Linked DNA regions of Priestia megaterium. The main gene of each other region encodes a partner of the protein of the gene in region 2 in a complex. Links are inferred from orthologs where the notes say so. Each region holds a gene or a part of one and is shown on either strand. Other genes may lie near its edges. The genes, in order: dnaX, holA and holB.

The links.
Region 1: holA (region 2) and dnaX share a complex: the UniProt entries of both Bacillus subtilis proteins name them as parts of the DNA clamp loading complex. The link is inferred for Priestia megaterium from one-to-one orthologs.
Region 3: holA (region 2) and holB share a complex: the UniProt entries of both Bacillus subtilis proteins name them as parts of the DNA clamp loading complex. The link is inferred for Priestia megaterium from one-to-one orthologs.

Annotation. Positions count from the first base shown.
Region 1 is NZ_CP023317.1:23,900-29,925, reverse strand. What follows is about bases 1,279-4,127. They hold dnaX (DNA polymerase III subunit gamma/tau), read right to left. Parts: upstream 3,623-4,127; coding sequence 1,934-3,622; downstream 1,279-1,933. Other genes in these bases: tadA (tRNA adenosine(34) deaminase TadA), read right to left, coding at 4,120-4,127; CEQ83_RS00130 (YbaB/EbfC family nucleoid-associated protein), read right to left, coding at 1,594-1,914; recR (recombination mediator RecR), read right to left, coding at 1,279-1,578. Outside these bases: CEQ83_RS00145 (pro-sigmaK processing inhibitor BofA family protein), read right to left, coding at 357-626; CEQ83_RS00140 (YaaL family protein), read right to left, coding at 743-967; more of recR, read right to left, coding at 982-1,278; more of tadA, read right to left, coding at 4,128-4,590; CEQ83_RS00110 (cysteine hydrolase family protein), read left to right, coding at 4,670-5,212; CEQ83_RS00105 (glycoside hydrolase family 18 protein), read left to right, coding at 5,269-6,026. UniProt on the Bacillus subtilis protein: Part of the beta sliding clamp loading complex, which hydrolyzes ATP to load the beta clamp onto primed DNA to form the DNA replication pre-initiation complex.
Region 2 is NZ_CP023317.1:4,325,839-4,331,816, forward strand. What follows is about bases 1,185-3,985. They hold holA (DNA polymerase III subunit delta), read right to left. Parts: upstream 3,193-3,985; coding sequence 2,176-3,192; downstream 1,185-2,175. Other genes in these bases: gpr (GPR endopeptidase), read right to left, coding at 1,185-1,618; rpsT (30S ribosomal protein S20), read left to right, coding at 1,875-2,141; CEQ83_RS22180 (YqzM family protein), read left to right, coding at 3,520-3,654; CEQ83_RS22185 (DNA internalization-related competence protein ComEC/Rec2), read right to left, coding at 3,712-3,985. In the rest of the region: CEQ83_RS22160 (YqxA family protein), read right to left, coding at 86-421; more of gpr, read right to left, coding at 506-1,184; more of CEQ83_RS22185, read right to left, coding at 3,986-5,978. UniProt on the Bacillus subtilis protein: Part of the beta sliding clamp loading complex, which hydrolyzes ATP to load the beta clamp onto primed DNA to form the DNA replication pre-initiation complex.
Region 3 is NZ_CP023317.1:31,991-37,356, reverse strand. The notes cover bases 2,398-5,366. They hold holB (DNA polymerase III subunit delta'), read right to left. Parts: upstream 4,394-5,366; coding sequence 3,401-4,393; downstream 2,398-3,400. Other genes in these bases: tmk (dTMP kinase), read right to left, coding at 4,820-5,366; CEQ83_RS00165 (cyclic-di-AMP receptor), read right to left, coding at 4,427-4,756; CEQ83_RS00175 (PSP1 domain-containing protein), read right to left, coding at 2,569-3,396; yabA (DNA replication initiation control protein YabA), read right to left, coding at 2,398-2,554. Also shown: CEQ83_RS00200 (transition state genes transcriptional regulator AbrB), read left to right, coding at 1-207; rsmI (16S rRNA (cytidine(1402)-2'-O)-methyltransferase), read right to left, coding at 240-1,112; CEQ83_RS00190 (GIY-YIG nuclease family protein), read right to left, coding at 1,090-1,377; CEQ83_RS00185 (tRNA1(Val) (adenine(37)-N6)-methyltransferase), read right to left, coding at 1,364-2,110; more of yabA, read right to left, coding at 2,189-2,397. UniProt on the Bacillus subtilis protein: DNA polymerase III is a complex, multichain enzyme responsible for most of the replicative synthesis in bacteria.

The DNA.
Region 1 (6,026 bases), 4.3 Mb from region 2 along the record:
TGTTCGCTTGCATGTATTAGGCACGCCGCCAGCGTTCATCCTGAGCCAGGATCAAACTCTCCGAAGAAATGTTTGACTTGCTCGTTTAAAAAAATAAAAATTAACGTTGACGTTTACTATTTCGTTCAGTTTTCAAAGAACTCTTGTCTCAAGGCGACTTTCTTATCTTACCACCTTAAGAATAACTTGTCAACAACTTTTTTCTTTAAGTTATTTTTGAGTTATTTTTCGTTACTGTCTTAGCGACGTATATAAATATAACATCTGATAACTTGCTGGTCAACAACTTTTTCAAAAAAAATAAAAGTTTTCTCGAAAAGATTCCAGAAAACTTTTATTTTGGATATTCTTCCAAATTATAATATGAAATTATTAATAACAAGTAGGGCAGCTATTCCTGGAATACCTAAAATAGCTGAAACAATAGCTGTGGGGAAATTAATAGGAATATGAATACCGAACTGTACGCCAAAGATGTTAATAAAGAAAAGCAGCAAAACGCCAATAATAAGCTTAATCGATAAATTTCCAATGACTCGAAGCATTTTTTCAACACCACCTGTTACTAAGAGTAGAATGATTAGCCCTATTAAAAAAGACACAACTACAATAGGATGATTTAGCATGTTGCCTCCTTCTTAAAGCAGATAAGTTACCTTATATATATGTCCAAGCATTCAAAAAAAGCACTATTTCACGGAAGGAAATCCTTATTTTATAAAGACAACAAAACAGGATGCCTCTATGACATCCTGTTAATTGAAATATTTCGATGTTTGGCTTCTTTTAATAGAAAAAGATACTTCATTTTGGCTAATCGAATATCTACCATTACCTCTTCTGAAGGATCTACACTTCTTTCTACCATTGAAGTTTTGTGACTCCATTCCTGCTTTACTTGCATAAAAGTCTTCACAAATTCATCATCGTACTCTTTGCGTAGCCAACCTTTTCGTTTAAAAAACATATGCAAGTACCTCGTTATACTTCTCTTCTACCTTCTAGGGCTTTAGATAATGTTACTTCGTCCGCGTACTCAAGGTCTCCTCCGACGGGTAACCCATGAGCAATTCTAGTAATTTTAATTCCTGTCGGCTTTAAGAGCCTAGAGATATACATAGCCGTAGCTTCGCCCTCTATATTCGGGTTAGTAGCTAAAATCACTTCTTGAATCTCATCATCTTGAAGTCTTTTTAATAACTCTGGTACTTTGATATCTTCAGGCCCTATTCCTTCCATAGGTGAAATTGCGCCATGCAGGACATGATACAAGCCGTTATATTCTTTCATTTTCTCCATTGCAATGACATCTTTAGGGTCTTGCACGACACACACCACACTGCGCTCTCTACGCTGATCTTGACAAATGTAGCAAGGATCTTGATCTGTGATATGCCCACAAACTGAACAATAGGTTAAATTTCGCTTCGCATTAACTAATGCTTTTGCAAAATCTAATACCGTATCTTCTTTCATAGATAAAACAAAGAACGCTAAGCGAACAGCTGTTTTTGGACCAATGCCGGGTAACTTCATAAAACTATCTATAAGCTTTGATATTGGTTCTGGATAATGCACGTGGCAACCACCTTATTAAAGTCCTGGAATATTTAAACCTTTTGTAAATTGACCCATTGTGTTATTTGTTAAATCGTCCATTTGTTTTAATGCGTCATTTGTTGCTGCTAGTACTAAATCTTGTAGCATTTCAATATCTTCAGGATCTACTACATCCTCTTTAATATTTACATCAATTACTTGTTTCTGACCGTTAACCACAACTGTTACCATTCCACCGCCAGCTGTACCTTCAACAGTTTTTTCAGCTAACTCTTCCTGCGCTTTTTGCATATCTTTTTGCATTTTTTGCATTTGTTTCATCATTTTTTGCATATTGCCCATGCCTTTCATCATATGAACATTCCTCCTAAATTTACTCTTGAATTTCGATTAAGTCTTCTCCAAATAGCTTTTTCGCTTCTGCAACCACGGGGTCTTCCTCCTGTGGTTGACCTGATGACCCATCACTTTGCTGTCCTTGAAGAAACTCTTCTCTTACTTTATCCCATTCACTTTCTGGAATTGCAACCATTTCACGCTTGCTGCCAATTAAAGTATATAAGATATTCTCTAAATTATCACGTACATTGTTGTTATTTTCAGAAGCCATTTTGCAATGAATTTCATATTTGAATTTAAGTATAAATGATTGATCTGAAGACGCAACCGGTTCACTGTTAGATAACAACGCTGCATGTGAAGCTTTATTTTGTTGTTTCAATGTGTCTAATACCTGCGCCCAAGATCGCTTAATGGTTTCTAAATTCTGCCGAGTGGCATTTTTTAAAACTTCATTTACCTTTCCAACAGGCGTTTTGTACTGACTTCTTGACTGTCTTGTCTGTTTTTTCTCTGTTTGCGCTGCCTGAGCTGTATGATCAACTTGAATGCCTTTTTCTTTTAGCTGCTGCAGTTCTGCTTCCATTTGATTCATTTTTTGCAAAATGTCTTGATATGGAAGAGCACCCTCTTGATTTGTAGAACTTTGAGCTAATTTTACTAAAGCTACTTCAAGTAGCACTCGAGGATGATTGCTCCATTTCATCTCTTGCTGAGTTTGGTTCAATTCAGCAATGACTTTATAAATAAAGGCACTATCCATTTTTGAACTAAGTTCTTTAAACTCTTCGTTAACCGCTGCTTTTTCAAGTAAATATGCATTTTCTTCTGAAGCTTGATAAAGCAGAACATCACGATAATAGAAGATGAGGTCCTCTACAAACCTCGCTGGATCTTTTCCGTTTTTGATCAAACTTTCAACAGAATCTAGCGCTTCTACAATGTTTTCGTTAAAGATAGCTTGGACGATCTTCACAATAAAAGACTGTGATACTGCTCCTGTTATGGATAGAACATCCTCTAAGCTCACCTTCTCCGTACTATACGAGATGGCTTGGTCTAAAAGACTAAGTGCATCACGCATGCCGCCTTCTGAAGCTTTCGCAATTTCGTAAAGAGCATCCTCGCTTACTTCTAGCTCTTCAGAACCTAATACTTCCTTCATTCGATATACGATATCTTCTGGCGAAATGCGTTTGAAATCAAAGCGCTGACATCTGGAGATAATCGTTAATGGAATTTTATGGGGCTCTGTTGTAGCTAAAATAAAGATGACATGTGCAGGAGGTTCTTCTAACGTTTTTAACAAAGCGTTAAAAGCTCCAATTGAAAGCATATGAACTTCATCAATAATGTACACTTTGTATCGAACAGCACTAGGTGCATATTTTACTTTATCACGGATATCTCGAATTTCATCGACTCCATTATTAGAGGCTGCATCAATTTCAATTACATCAGAAATGGAACCATCCGTAATTCCCCGACAAGTTGCACATTCATTACAAGGTTCAGCAATGGGTGCTTTTTCACAGTTAACGGCTTTCGCTAAAATTTTAGCAGCTGTTGTCTTCCCTGTCCCTCGAGGCCCAGAAAATAAATACGCATGCGAAAATTTTTCTTGGACAAGGGCATTTTGAAGTGTTTTGATAATATGTTGTTGACCGACTACGTCGTTAAAGCTTTGAGGACGGTATACACGGTACAGAGCCTGATATGCCACTACATCCTCTCCTTTTAATATAATTCATTAGTTCTCATTATAGCGTATTATGAGGTTTTTTTTCAAAATAGTAAGAGATAAAATAAAAAGCCTACTCTCACAGAGTAGACTAAACTTATGTATATAACTGCCGTGCACCTTCCGTCGATTAGCCACCCCAGGCGTTACTTAAGCAGTTAGCTCGGTTCAGGCGACCCCATGGCACATGAGAGGTTCTGCTTACTGCTGCTTCCTTCCGGACCTGACAGGGTTCACAGATTCCCATTGCATAGGACCCAAACGTCAACACCACTTACTTAAGGCAGGCCCTAAGATGAGCTAACCTCAAGAAGGAATTCGGCCTCGCTAGAGCGGATTGCGAGTACAGGGCACCGCTACCTCCCCGCTTAGCACGGCAAAGTTGAAACCAATAGTTTGGGCATCAAGTTGATGCATTTACAAGTATACGTCTTTTCATTCAAAAATGCAACCGCTATGGAAAACTTACTTTTTTAGCGCTATTTTCCAGCCTTTTTTCGTTGACGTAACTCACGAAAAAAAGTCGTTAAGAGGCTCCCGCATTCTTCTTCTAGCATACCTCCTACTACTTCTGCTTGATGATTAAACTTTTCAAACTCTAATAAATTTAACAATGTTCCAGCGCAGCCACCTTTAGGATCATAAGCGCCAAACACAACTCTTTTCACTCTTGATAATACAATAGCACCTGCACACATCGGACATGGTTCTAAGGTGACATATAACGTAGCGTCTTCCAACCTCCATGTTCCTAGTTTCTTACATGCTTCATCAATGGCTAAAAGTTCCGCATGAGCAACTGATCGCTGTTCTGTTTCTCGTAAGTTATAAGCTGCAGCAATCACCTCATCATTTTGAACAATAACTGCTCCAATAGGAACCTCTAATTTATCTTTAGCTTTTAATGCTTCATCAATTGCCAACCTCATATACTTTTCATCATTTAACACTTTTTATCCAACCTTACATATTATATTTTTTCTGAGTCAAACTATTTACTATGTACATCAGGAAAAGGAGAGACCTTGTGTGAAGAATGCTAAAACTGCTTTAATTATTATTGATATGCTAAACGATTTTCAATTCAAAAACGGCAAAGTACTTGCTGAAAAATCTTTAATAATCGCTCAAAATATTGCCGAATTAAAACAATATGCCTCGTCTCAACATATCCCTATTATTTACGTCAATGACCACTATAAGCTATGGCAAGCAAACTTAGAAACCATTTTAACACACTGCACAAATGAGGTAAGTTCACCCATTCTACATCACATTTCACCACAGAACGCTGATTACTTTTTAATTAAACCAAAGCATTCTATTTTCTATGGAACAGCTTTAAATATTTTGCTATCACAGCTCGATGTGCATACACTTATTTTAACAGGAATTGCGGGAAATATATGCGTGCTTTTTTCAGCCAACGATGCTTATATGCGTGAGTATAATTTAATTGTGCCTGAAGATTGTATTGCTTCAAACGCAGATGAAGACAATACCTTTGCTTTAAGAATGATGCATAACGTATTAAATGCTCGTATTTGCAAACATACTGAGTTGATGAATTAAGTAAAAAGCCTTCTCATATGATGGAAGTAAGTCATATGAAATGGAGGCTTTTTATTATGCAAATTTACACTGTTAAAGCAGGTGACAGTATATATAGTATTGCAAAACAGTTCCGGATTGACGCAGGAAAGATTATAAGAGCAAATGAATTACCTAATCCAAATCAACTCGTCATCGGGCAATCTATGGTTATTCCCATCAACGGTACTTACTACACAGTAAAAGCTGGGGACACTATATGGAAAATAGGACGAAAATTAGGCGTTAGCTATCAGGCTATTGCCAATGCGAACAATGTTTCAGTTACAGCACCCTTAACACCTGGCCGCCGCATCTTAATTCCCCCTTCCCCAAACAAAAGAAACGGTGAGTTTTTAGGGTATGTTGAAACAAGCAATCGAAAAATCACCCCTCAAACAGAGAAAATGATTAATCAAAATGCAAAATACCTTACTTATCTCGGACCAGCGAACTTCGAAGTGCAAAAAGACGGTTCTCTAAAGGCACCTCCACTTAACAATTTAGGTTCTATTGCTAAAGAAAATGACGTCATCTTCTTAATGGTATTGGCTAATATTGAAAACGGTGCATTCAGTGATGAAGTCGGCCGAGCAATTTTAACTAATAAAGACGTTCAAGATACGCTCTTAAATAATATTGTAAAAACAGCGAAAGAACAAAATTTCAGAGACATTCACTTTGACTTCGAATTTTTGCGTCCGGCAGATAAAGAAGCCTATATTGCATTCTTACAGAAAGCAAAAAAGCGTCTTCAAGATGAGCAACTTCTCATGTCTGTGGCTTTAGCTCCGAA
Region 2 (5,978 bases):
AAATTATAACAACACATTCGTCAACATTCAATAAGCATTCCATTGGGGATTTTTCCATACAAAAAAGCAGAAAGAGATTCTGCTTTTAATTAAGAAGATGATGGATAGCCTTAAAAGCTTTTCCTATTGTACTTTTCACGCCTTCTGCTAGACTTTGACCTAGCGAGGAGAAAAAGTTAAAAGCCTTTCGTTTTTCTAAAAGCTGCTGTTTTTCATCAATGTTCACAACTTTTTTTGAACCTAAAACAGCAGCTTCCACCTGACCATCTGACGTTTTAGACACATTAATAACATGTTCAATCGAAGGATCATTATATCCCTTCATTTTAATCAACCCTTGCTGAGCCGTCTGCATTCCTAAAAATACGACGAACAGTAAAAAAATAGTTAGCACTACTGATTTTAAAGTAAATTTAATCATATTATTAGGCCCCTTACTTCTTTATCTTCTGTAGTACTAACCATTATGACTATATTCTGAAGAACTCATTCATCTAAAAGCGTATTAATGAGTATATGCCCCAAAGTTCTCTTGGTCCACTTCATGATGCAAAGCAGCGTTAAGTCCTCCTGCAACTACATTAGCCATATCTTCAATAAACATATCCACTTCTTTTGGCGTAACCATCAAATTATGACCTAAAGGTGCAAGCACTTCATGAATAAGACGTCTTTTTTCTTCATCGGGAAGAGTGCCAATCATACCGAGGTACGTTTGACGCTGCTCTTCATTGGGTAAATCATCCTCCGTGAGCTTCTTTTTTTCTCCAAACGTCATACCGGACGGAAGCAGCGACTTAGACGGCTTTCCCTGCTCTTTCATTTCTCGGCCGAAATGTTTTAGGATAAAGTCAATTGTATCGCTTGTAATGGACACAGCATCCACCACCGTTGGAATACCTATTGCAATAACTGGAATGCCAAGTGTTTCATAACTGATTTCTTTGCGCTTGTTTCCAACCCCAGACCCAGGATGAATACCTGAATCTGAAATTTGAATGGTAGCATTTACCCGTTCAATCGAGCGAGCGGCCAGCGCATCGATTGCAATAATAAAATCTGGATTCACTTTCTTTACAACGCCAAAGATAATATCACTTGTCTCAATACCCGTCATTCCCATTACTCCCGGAACAATGGCGCTAACGGGTCTAAAGCCATCTTGCACGCTTTCAGGCTGTAACTCAAACAAATGTCTTGTAATCAACAAATTATCTACTGCCTTTGGTCCAAGCGCATCTGGTGTCACACTTAAGTTTCCAAGACCTACTACAAGACAGCTAGCATCATCTGGAATGTTGAGGCTTTTAATAAAAAAATTCAGCTCTTTAGCAAATACTTCTTCCATAGCCTCTTGCTTTTCAGTATCCTGCTCGCGAATGCCTACCGATTCAAGGGTTACATATCGGCCTTTTTTCTTACCGATTGCTTCTGCGCCCTCTTCCGTAATTTCTACCATTGAAATTTTGACACCTTGTTCTTCTTTTTCTTTTACAATTACGCCGTTGATTTCTGACTGGTTATTCGGTTTAGGCTGATTTTCTAACGCTATGTCTTTTGCTTCGACAGCTAAATCCGTGCGCACGCTATATTGACTTAAATCAAGTTCTTTTTCCATTTCTTAACCTCCTAGACAATCTTTGTTGAAATTATTGTCACCGAGGACTGGCAGATTCATGCATTTAAGAAATGAAAAGTAGAAGGAAGGGCGCAATATCAGCTACAAGCTTTTAAAGAGAGGTCTGTCATATAAAATTCCTTGTCAAGGCTATTGCATTCTGTCCTTGTGTTTGATAAAATATCTTTTGTTCTTATTGTGAAGAATGTCGAGTTCTATATAATCTCGATTGTTATCATTTCGGGAGGTGAAACGGATGCCAAACATTAAATCAGCTATCAAACGTGTAAAAACTACTGAAGCTCGCCGTGCTCATAACATTCAAGCTAAATCAGCTATGCGTACTGCAATCAAAAACTTTGAAGCTTTAGTTGAAAACAACGATGTAGATAACGCAAAAGCAGCATTTGCTGTTGCTTCTAAAAAATTAGACAAAGCCGCACAATCTGGTCTTATCCACAAAAATGCTGCAGCTCGTCAAAAATCTCGCTTAGCAGTAAAACTTAACGGTTTATCTGCATAATTGAGACAAAAACGATCCCATTAGGATCGTTTTTTTATTGCGCTCTTTTTAATAAAAACAGCTGTAAAATAAGCGCTTTATCCATTTTCCCCGTCTTCATTTCATAATCCGCCTCTGCTAAATCCTTTAAAATTTCTTTAAGCTGCTGTTCCTCAAAACTTCGGCTCTGCTGCAAAGCAATTTTCACACGAAACGGATGAACTTTAATCGTTTGAGCAATTTGCTGCTGACCGTACCCTTGGCTAGACAGCTGCTTCGTATGATAAATTAAACGAAACTGCGTCGCTAACAAAGATAAAATTTTAATAGGCTCTTCGTTGTTACGCAGCAAATCCTGATACATATTTAAAGCGATAGAAACCTTTCGCTGAATAACAGCGTCAATAAGCGTAAATACGTTTTGTTCAAGCGTTTTTGCCACAAGCTTAAGCACTACTTCTTTTGTAATGACTCCTCCTTGTCCAACGTATAACACCATTTTTTCAATTTCATTTGTCACAAGCGTTACATTAAGCCCCACAAGCTGAATAAGCAGCGTTTCAGCATCTTCATCCATATTCACTCCATCTTTTGAAAGCAAATTATGAATCCACTGCTTCATTTCTTTTTCACCAAATTCGTTCGCTTCGATGTAAGCTGCTTGTTTTTTTAATAATTTTGTTATTTTTTTTCTTTCATCCAGCTTTTCATAAGGGGCTAGAAGAATTAACGTTGAAAAAGACGGGGGCTGTTCGACATATTGCTGAAGTTTTGCCAGATCATGCTCAACTTTATCTTTTGATTTTTCAGCCGTTAAAAATGCTGCATTTTTCGCAACCACTACACGCTTGTCTCCTAAAAAAGGAAGCGTTTCAGCATCTTCTAGAACTTGATCAATCGATGTCTCTTCTAAATCGTATAGGGACAAGTTAAATTCTTTATCTTCTTCATTCAACGTATAGTCGACGATTTTATCTCTAATCTTTTTACTCATAAATGCATTAACCCCGTGTATTAAATAAACGGGGGCGATATTATTTTTGGTAATACTTTTTAAGCTATCAACTGCCAACGTATATACGCTCCTCTTTTTTTATTCATCTATATTGATTATGTATAGTTACTGATAAACAAAATACAATTTCTATCGTAAAGGTGTTATGAGTTTTTGGCAACAATACAAAAGGAATTGTCTTAAAACGACAATTCCTCAGTTTATGATAAACATCAACAATATAAGCCCTAGGTTACTTATTTGTTAATGATTAAACCCTTATCTCTATTTTCTCCTCATGCTCATAAAGTATAGTTGTTAACTGTTGTCAGTTTGTGAAAACGCTTTTAAATTGTCTAGATTTTTAAAAAAAGTTAGATTATACTGTAAACAGGAGGGGTGTTAATGAACCAATTTGAAGAAAGTGTCCAAAGTAAACGAAACGACGCTGTCGATTCTGCCGTAGGATTTGGTGTTTCATTTGGCTTTTTCACTGCCTTATTTGTTATTGCAACTGTGATTCACTACTTGGGTTCGTAAAATTGCTTCAAGGCTGCTTCTTAGCAGTCTTTTTCAGTTCGTTTTTCTTACTATAGACTATGGAAGTTGCTGCGAAAACGTTCCTGACTTTTTTGTAAATTCATACATTACCCCACCATCTTCATCCGTTCGGTAAATGTACACCCCGTAGCTTTTCAGAAGCTCTAATATTTCTTGATGGGGATGACCATAACGATTTTTTTGCCCCGCTGAAACAAGCGCTACTTTAGGGTTTAAATGTTGAACAAACTCTTCTGAAGTTGAGGTTTTACTGCCATGATGACCCACTTTTAATACATCTGCTTTAAGGTTGGGAAAGTCTTTCAATATTCTTTGTTCTCCTTCCTTTTCTAAATCTCCGGTGAATAGCCATCTTAAATTTCCTAACTTAGCGTCTATTACAATTGAGCCGTTGTTGCTCGTTTCTTCGAAACCTGTCGGAGAAATAACCTGAAATAAGACACCTCCTTCTTGCCAGCTATCTCCTTGTTGAACAATTTGAACAGGCACGCTTTGTTTTTGAGCAGCGATCACCAAGCCAGTCTCTACGTCATTTAATTCGGCTTTTTTTCCAAGCACCAGCTCTCCGACAGCCACTTGTGAAAATAAATGTTGTGCCGCCCCTGCGTGATCATAATCGCCGTGTGTGATAATCATTTTATCTACCTTTGTCATTCCTTTTGAATGCAAAAAGGGAACAAGTACGTCTTCTCCCACGTCAAAAGAAGAACGGCGTTTTTGCCATGGTTCTTTTGGAAATGAAACGGTTCCTCCGGTATCGATCATATACACGCCTTTTCGATAAGGAAGCTCAATGATAAAGCAGTCTCCTTGTCCTACATCGACCATTGTGACCGTTCCTTTTGGATTCAAATAAGGATACATACATTGTGCGGCTAACAATGCCGCGAGAAGAAACATATAGCGAACGAAAAATTTCCCTGCTTCGACCGCCACAAATAAAGCATAAATGCATAGGTACATGCCCAAAAACAGCAAAATATGGGGTTTTCCCGTTACGAAATCAGCGGGAATCCACTCAAAAAAATCAAGCAATTTTTCACAAGCAAGTAAAAGAACATGAAGAATTTGCTCCAGCAATTCACTCACTCCCGGCAAGATGATACGAACAAAAAGAATGAGCAAACAAAGAGGTAATACAACAAGAGAAAACAACGGTACAAAAACCATATTTAATGGCAAACTGAGGAGAGATACTCCATAAAAATAGTACAACAATAAAGGAAGTGAACTGACTTGTGCAATCGCTGAAACAGCCATGAGCTGGCTGAAAGAAGAATGAAAACGAGGTAAAATTGTCTGACTCGATAAAATCAAGGCAAAACTAACGGCAAAAGAAAGCTGAAATCCTACATCAAATAAATAGTACGGTTTGAAAAGAAGCATGCTCATAAAAGCAAGGCTGATGCTATCAACCAAAAGAATTTTTCTTTGTATTTTTATCGATATAAGCATCAGCATACTCATAAAAACAGCTCGGACAACTGAAGCGCTGCCACCGGCCAAAACCATGTATACAGGAAGAAGCAAAAGTAAAAGCATAATGGCTCGCTCGCGCGTTATTCCAATCCGAATAAGCAAATAAAAACACATCGCTGTCAGCAGTCCAACATGAAGACCTGATATGGCAAGCAAGTGTATTAAACCAAATTGCTGATAGCGCTTGATACTCTCTTCTTCGATCCCAGTACGCTCGCCGTAAATTAGTGCCTGCATAAATCCAGCGCCTGGATCCGACATGTTTTGTTGAATATAATTAATTCCTTTTTGAAGAATAAAGGTAAGGTACGTAAGTGGAGTTAAGGTGGGGAGCTGGCATTTTGCCAAATCAAGTCTCTTGACGTTAAGCTGCCAATGAATAGACTGATGGTATAAATATTGCTGATAATCAAATGCATGAAGGTTGCGAGCAGCTGAAGGAGAAGTTAATTGCCCTGCTAGTTGACAAACTTGATGAATCGTTAGCTTTTCGAGCTGCTGTTTCTCTTCCAGCGTTTTTAGTTTATAAAAAGCCATGACTTCTTCATTTTGAACCGTAAACTTAAAAGTAAGCTTGTCGCCGTCACTATGCGGAACAGATGAAATTTCGCCTATAAAAGTAGAAGATTCAGCTAAAAGAACCGTTTTGTTATGGTTATTTGCCTCAGCTAATAGGTAGACGCACAAAACGCTCAACAGTGCAGAAGCAATAACCACTTTCCTCGGACATTGTAGCCATTGAAAAATGAAAAGCACGATTAGCAAAAACAGGCTTACAGCGGAATGATTATCATATACATATAAGGCTAGCATCATGCTAAAAG
Region 3 (5,366 bases), 4.3 Mb from region 2 along the record:
GGAATTGCAGAGAAAGATGCTCTAGAAATCTATGTAGATGAAGAGCGCATCATCTTAAAAAAATATAAACCAAACATGACTTGCCAAGTAACAGGTGAAGTATCTGATGATAACATTCAACTTGCTAGCGGCAAATTAATTCTAAGCCGTGAAGGTGCAGAACAAATCATGAAAGAACTTCAAGATTCTTTACAAGCTTCTAAATAAAACGAAAAGCTGTCTATGATAGACAGCTTTTTTTAATGTACGTGATATTCACTATAAATGTCTCGTTTTGATACATCTCGGTCTTTTGCCACTTGCTTAATCGCTTCTTTGTTTGAAAGTCCTTCTTCTACATAGTGATCAACGTGCTCGATAATGGTGAGCTGTTCCCACCATAGATTACTTTCATCTGGCGCTTCTTCATTTGTCCCTTCAAGAATTAAGCAGAATTCCCCTCTAATATCTGTGGCATTTGTCCATTCAATTGCTTCTAATACGCTTCCTCTTAAAAATTCTTCATAGCGTTTGGTTAACTCTCTACATAACACAATAGATCGGTTCCCTAAAATTTCTTCTATACTCTTTAGCGTTTCTTTTAATCGATGAGGGGCTTCATAAAATATCATGCTTTCTTTAATATACTGAAGCTCTTGAAGCTGTTCTTTACGCTGTTTTTTATTTCTGTTTAAAAATCCATAGAAATAAAACTGCCCTGTAGGTAGACCAGAAGCAATTAAAGCTGTTAATGCTGCGTTAGGCCCCGGCAGCGGAACAACCGTATATCCTTCTTTAACGGCAGCTACCACTAACTCATAACCAGGATCTGAAATACAGGGCATACCCGCGTCGCTTACTAAAGCAATATTTTTTTCACTGTCCAAGTCGCTTAACAGCTGTTCACTTTTTGTATGTTTATTATGTTCATGATAACTTGTAATAGGCGTATCGATTTCAAAGTGGTTACATAGTTTTTTCGTTTGTCTCGTATCTTCTGCGGCAATATAATCAACTTCTTTTAAAATTCGAATCGCACGAAATGTCATATCCTCTAAGTTTCCAATAGGAGTGGGAACTAAATATAAAACGCCTCGTTCATTCGATACATCATAACTTTTTTGTGATTTCATTCTGCTTTTCTTGCTCCCTTCGAATGTAAGCCTGTTTTTGCATTCTGCTTAACTGTTTGAACCAATACTCTTTTTGCATAGCTTCTGTTTTAGAAGTAAACACCTCATGCCAAATTAATGAAACAGGCCTTCTTGCTCTCGTATATTTTGCCCCTTTCCCTTCATTATGGACAGAAATACGTTTTTGCAAATTATTCGTGTAACCAGCGTAATACGTACAGTCCTTGCATTCAACTACATAAAAATAATGATTATTCTGTTCCATATAAAATCCTTTTTAATTCGTCCGTGTATTCATCATTATCTTGGTAGACCACCAGCGGAGGAAGAATCTTTAAATCTGGACTTCCATCCTTCGTACCTTCAATTAAAAGTGTATTTGCTTCTTTCCCATCTTTAGGATAGACAAACTGAAGTCTCTTTGGCTCTAAACGGTATTGCCTCATTAACGTAACGATATCTAATAGTCTCCCTGGACGGTGAACCAATGCTACTTTTCCGCCTTGCTTAACTAGTTGACTACTGGCTCTAATCACATCTTCCAACGAACAATGAATTTCGTGGCGAGCGATTGCAAAGTGTTCGTTTTCATTTATTTCTTCTTTATTGGATGTGGTGAAATAAGGAGGATTACATGTTACAACATCATATTTTCCATAACCCAGTTCTTGAGGTGCATTTTTTAAATCACCATGTATCATTTTAATCTGCCCATCCAGCTGATTATACGCAATACTTCTTTGTGCCATACTATGTAGCCGCTCTTGAATTTCTACACCAATGATTTTTCCCTTTGTTCGTTTAGATAAAAACAGTGGGATTACACCGTTTCCTGAACATAAATCAACCAAGTTGCCTTTACGAATTGGGACATAAGCAAAGTGAGATAAAAGCACAGCATCCAATGAAAAGGAAAAGACAGATGGACTTTGAATAATGCGCATTTCCTCATCGGCTAATAGATAATCTAAACGTTCATCTCCATATAACTCAACCATAATCGTTCTTCTCCTTGTACATCTATTATTTACATCTTTTACTCATAAAAAGAACCTCTCCAAAAGGGAGAGGTGTTGTTACTTTTTATTTAAAAATGACAAGCAAAACAAACAGTCTCCATCTTTACGCACACTTCCATAATGAATGTTACAAATATGAAAACCCTCTTGGTAAAGGCGAGCCAAATTGTCATATCCTTCTCCGATATCAATTTGTTTTTGCTCTTTTGTTTGAGCGCTTGCTTTTGAATGTCTATTTTTCAGCTTCGTTTCGAAGTTTGTCTGGTCAAGGCGACGGCGCAAATGATCATTTTCTATTTGCAGATGATGATTTTCTTCAATTAGCTCAGCAAGATGCTCTTTCAACTCACCTAACTGCTTATATAAATGACCAATTTGTTCCTCCATGTTTGTCACCGAATCAAAAATCTCTTTTTTATCCACCTTTGCCCACCTCGTTAATCTGTGGCTTGAAACGAAACAGCACCTTCATTATTGATCTCATCCAGAGTATACTCTAAAATTTGTTCGTGATCTGACAGTTCCACTTGAATAATTCTTTCCAAAATATTCAAACCTACTACACGTCCTGAACCATCTGAAGTTTTAATTGTTGAGCCTATATCAGGAAGCTGTTCTTTTGCCGTTTCATACTCATCATTTTCATATTTTAAACAACACATCAAACGTCCGCATAAACCAGAAATTTTCGTTGGATTAAGCGATAGGTTTTGGTCTTTGGCCATCTTAATAGAAACCGGCTCAAAATCACCTAAAAACGTTGAGCAACATAGCATACGTCCACAAGGACCTATCCCACCCAACAGTTTTGCCTCGTCTCGTACACCAATTTGACGAAGCTCAATTCGCGTACGGAAAATAGCAGCTAAATCTTTAACTAGCTCTCTAAAATCAATACGGCCGTCTGCTGTAAAATAAAAAATGACTTTATTACGATCAAACGTATATTCTACATCTACTAACTTCATATCTAAATCGTGTGATTGAATTTTTTGCACGCATACGTCATACGCTTCTCTAGCAGCTTGTTTATTTTCATCCACAATCAGCCTGTCTTTTTGTTCAGCAATGCGGATTACTTTTTTCAAAGGAAGCACGACATCATGTTCACTTACTTGCTTTTTGTTAATAACCACTCTGCCAAATTCAACACCACGAACTGTTTCTACAATAACAAACTCACCATCTGGAATTGTAAGTTCTCCAGGGTCAAAATAATATATTTTTCCCGCTTTTTTAAAGCGAACGCCTACTACATCATACAAGCTTTTATCCCTCCTGCAAATCCAACACCAGCTGTTCCATTAATAACTGTAGATTCATATTTGAATTTAATTTATTTTTGGCCTTCAAGATAACCTCTAAGCGATAAATCGCTTTTTCCTGCGTTGTCTGAAGAGCTTGCTGTTTTAATTCTTCTATTTTATGACGATAGACGATTTTAGACTCTTGTCCAACTTGCAGCGTCAACAAATCACGGTAAAGAAGCATCAATAAAGTTAAACCAATATGAGCTTGTTCTTTTTCTTTAAAATGTGTTACCCACTTTTCATGAATAAAAAGAAGAGCTTGTTGAGGTCTCGTTGTTAACACTTCATATAATTGTATCACTAACTTTATTGCAAGTCCAAACCATTCATCTTTACTTAATTCAATTGCTTCATCAATGCTGTTTGTTAAATTAGACAAGATGGACGCATCTACTGCGGAAAGGCCATTTTCTACTAGTTTTTCAGCTAACTGTTCTGGTGTAAGAGATCGAAATGATATTACTTGGCAACGTGAGATAATCGTATCTAATAAGCGCTGTATATTTTCTGTTAATAAAATTGCATAAGTTCCGTTGCCAGGCTCTTCTAAAAATTTCAGTAAACTATTTGCTGCGCTTACTGTCATTTTATCAACATGATTCACAATATATAACTTTTTATTAGATTCAACACCGGTTTTTGTGAATTCTGATTGCAAGAATTGAATTTGCTCTTTTTTAATCGATAAACCAGCTGGCTCAATCAAGTGAATATCTGGATGATTACCTGAATCAATTCGCCGGCAGTTACTGCACTCATGGCATGGCCTATGATTAACTGGATTTTGGCAAAACAGTGCTTTAGCAAACAAAAAACTAATTTGTTTTTTACCTGTTCCTTTGCTTCCTTCAAATAAATAAGCATGAGCAACTCGCTCTTTAAGTAAGCTGTTTTGCAAAATCTTTAATACGTTCGGCTGAAGAGCTTCAAGCTGTTCCCATGTATTTCCCATTCAATCATCACTTTCTATTTAAAATCTTCTCTCTTAAAATTGATGAAATTGATCTACTGGTAGTACGAATACTGTAGCTCCGCCCACTTCAACTTCAACAGGATACGGAATGTATGAATCTGCATTACCACCCATCGGTGCCACAGGAGAAATCATCTGTCTGCGGTTTTCACATTGGCCCTTAATAATATCAAGTACTTCATCTACTTTATGATCATCTGTACCAATCATAATTGTTGTATTCCCTGATTTTAAAAATCCGCCCGTACTTGATAATTTGGTTGAACGAAATCCTCTTTCTACAAGTGCATTTAAAAGCTTTGAGCTATCTGAATCTTGAATAACGGCCATTACTAATTTCATGAATAACACCTCATTTTACTTTATTGTTAAGAATAGTATAGCAAGAATAACAATCATCTGTATTTATTTTAAAATCAATTGTATCTGTTTATAAGCTTCTTCACAGACCTTTTCAATGGATTGATTTGCATCAATTCGGCGAATACGCTCTGGAAATTGACTCAAAAGAGATAGATATCCATCTCGTACTTTGTAATGAAAGTCTAAGGATTCTAAATCTAATCGATTAATCTCATCTTTTCGACCTTTATTAATTCTTTCTAATCCTACCTCAGGCTCAATATCAAAATATAAAGTGGCCTGTGGCATCGTTTGCTCAATAGCAAATTGATTGATAGCAAAAATATCTTCTACACCTATCCCCCGCGCATTTCCTTGATAAGCAAGTGAGCTATCAATAAAACGGTCACATAATACTATATTCCCTTTATTTAGCTCAGGAATCACTTTTTCTACAAGATGTTGTCTCCTAGCCGCAGCGTAAAGAAGTGCTTCTGTTCTGGCATCCATTTCCGTGTTAGATGGATTTAAGATGATTTCACGAATTTGTTCAGCAATTCGTATGCCTCCAGGCTCTCTTGTTAATACAATGTTATAGCCATCTTGTATT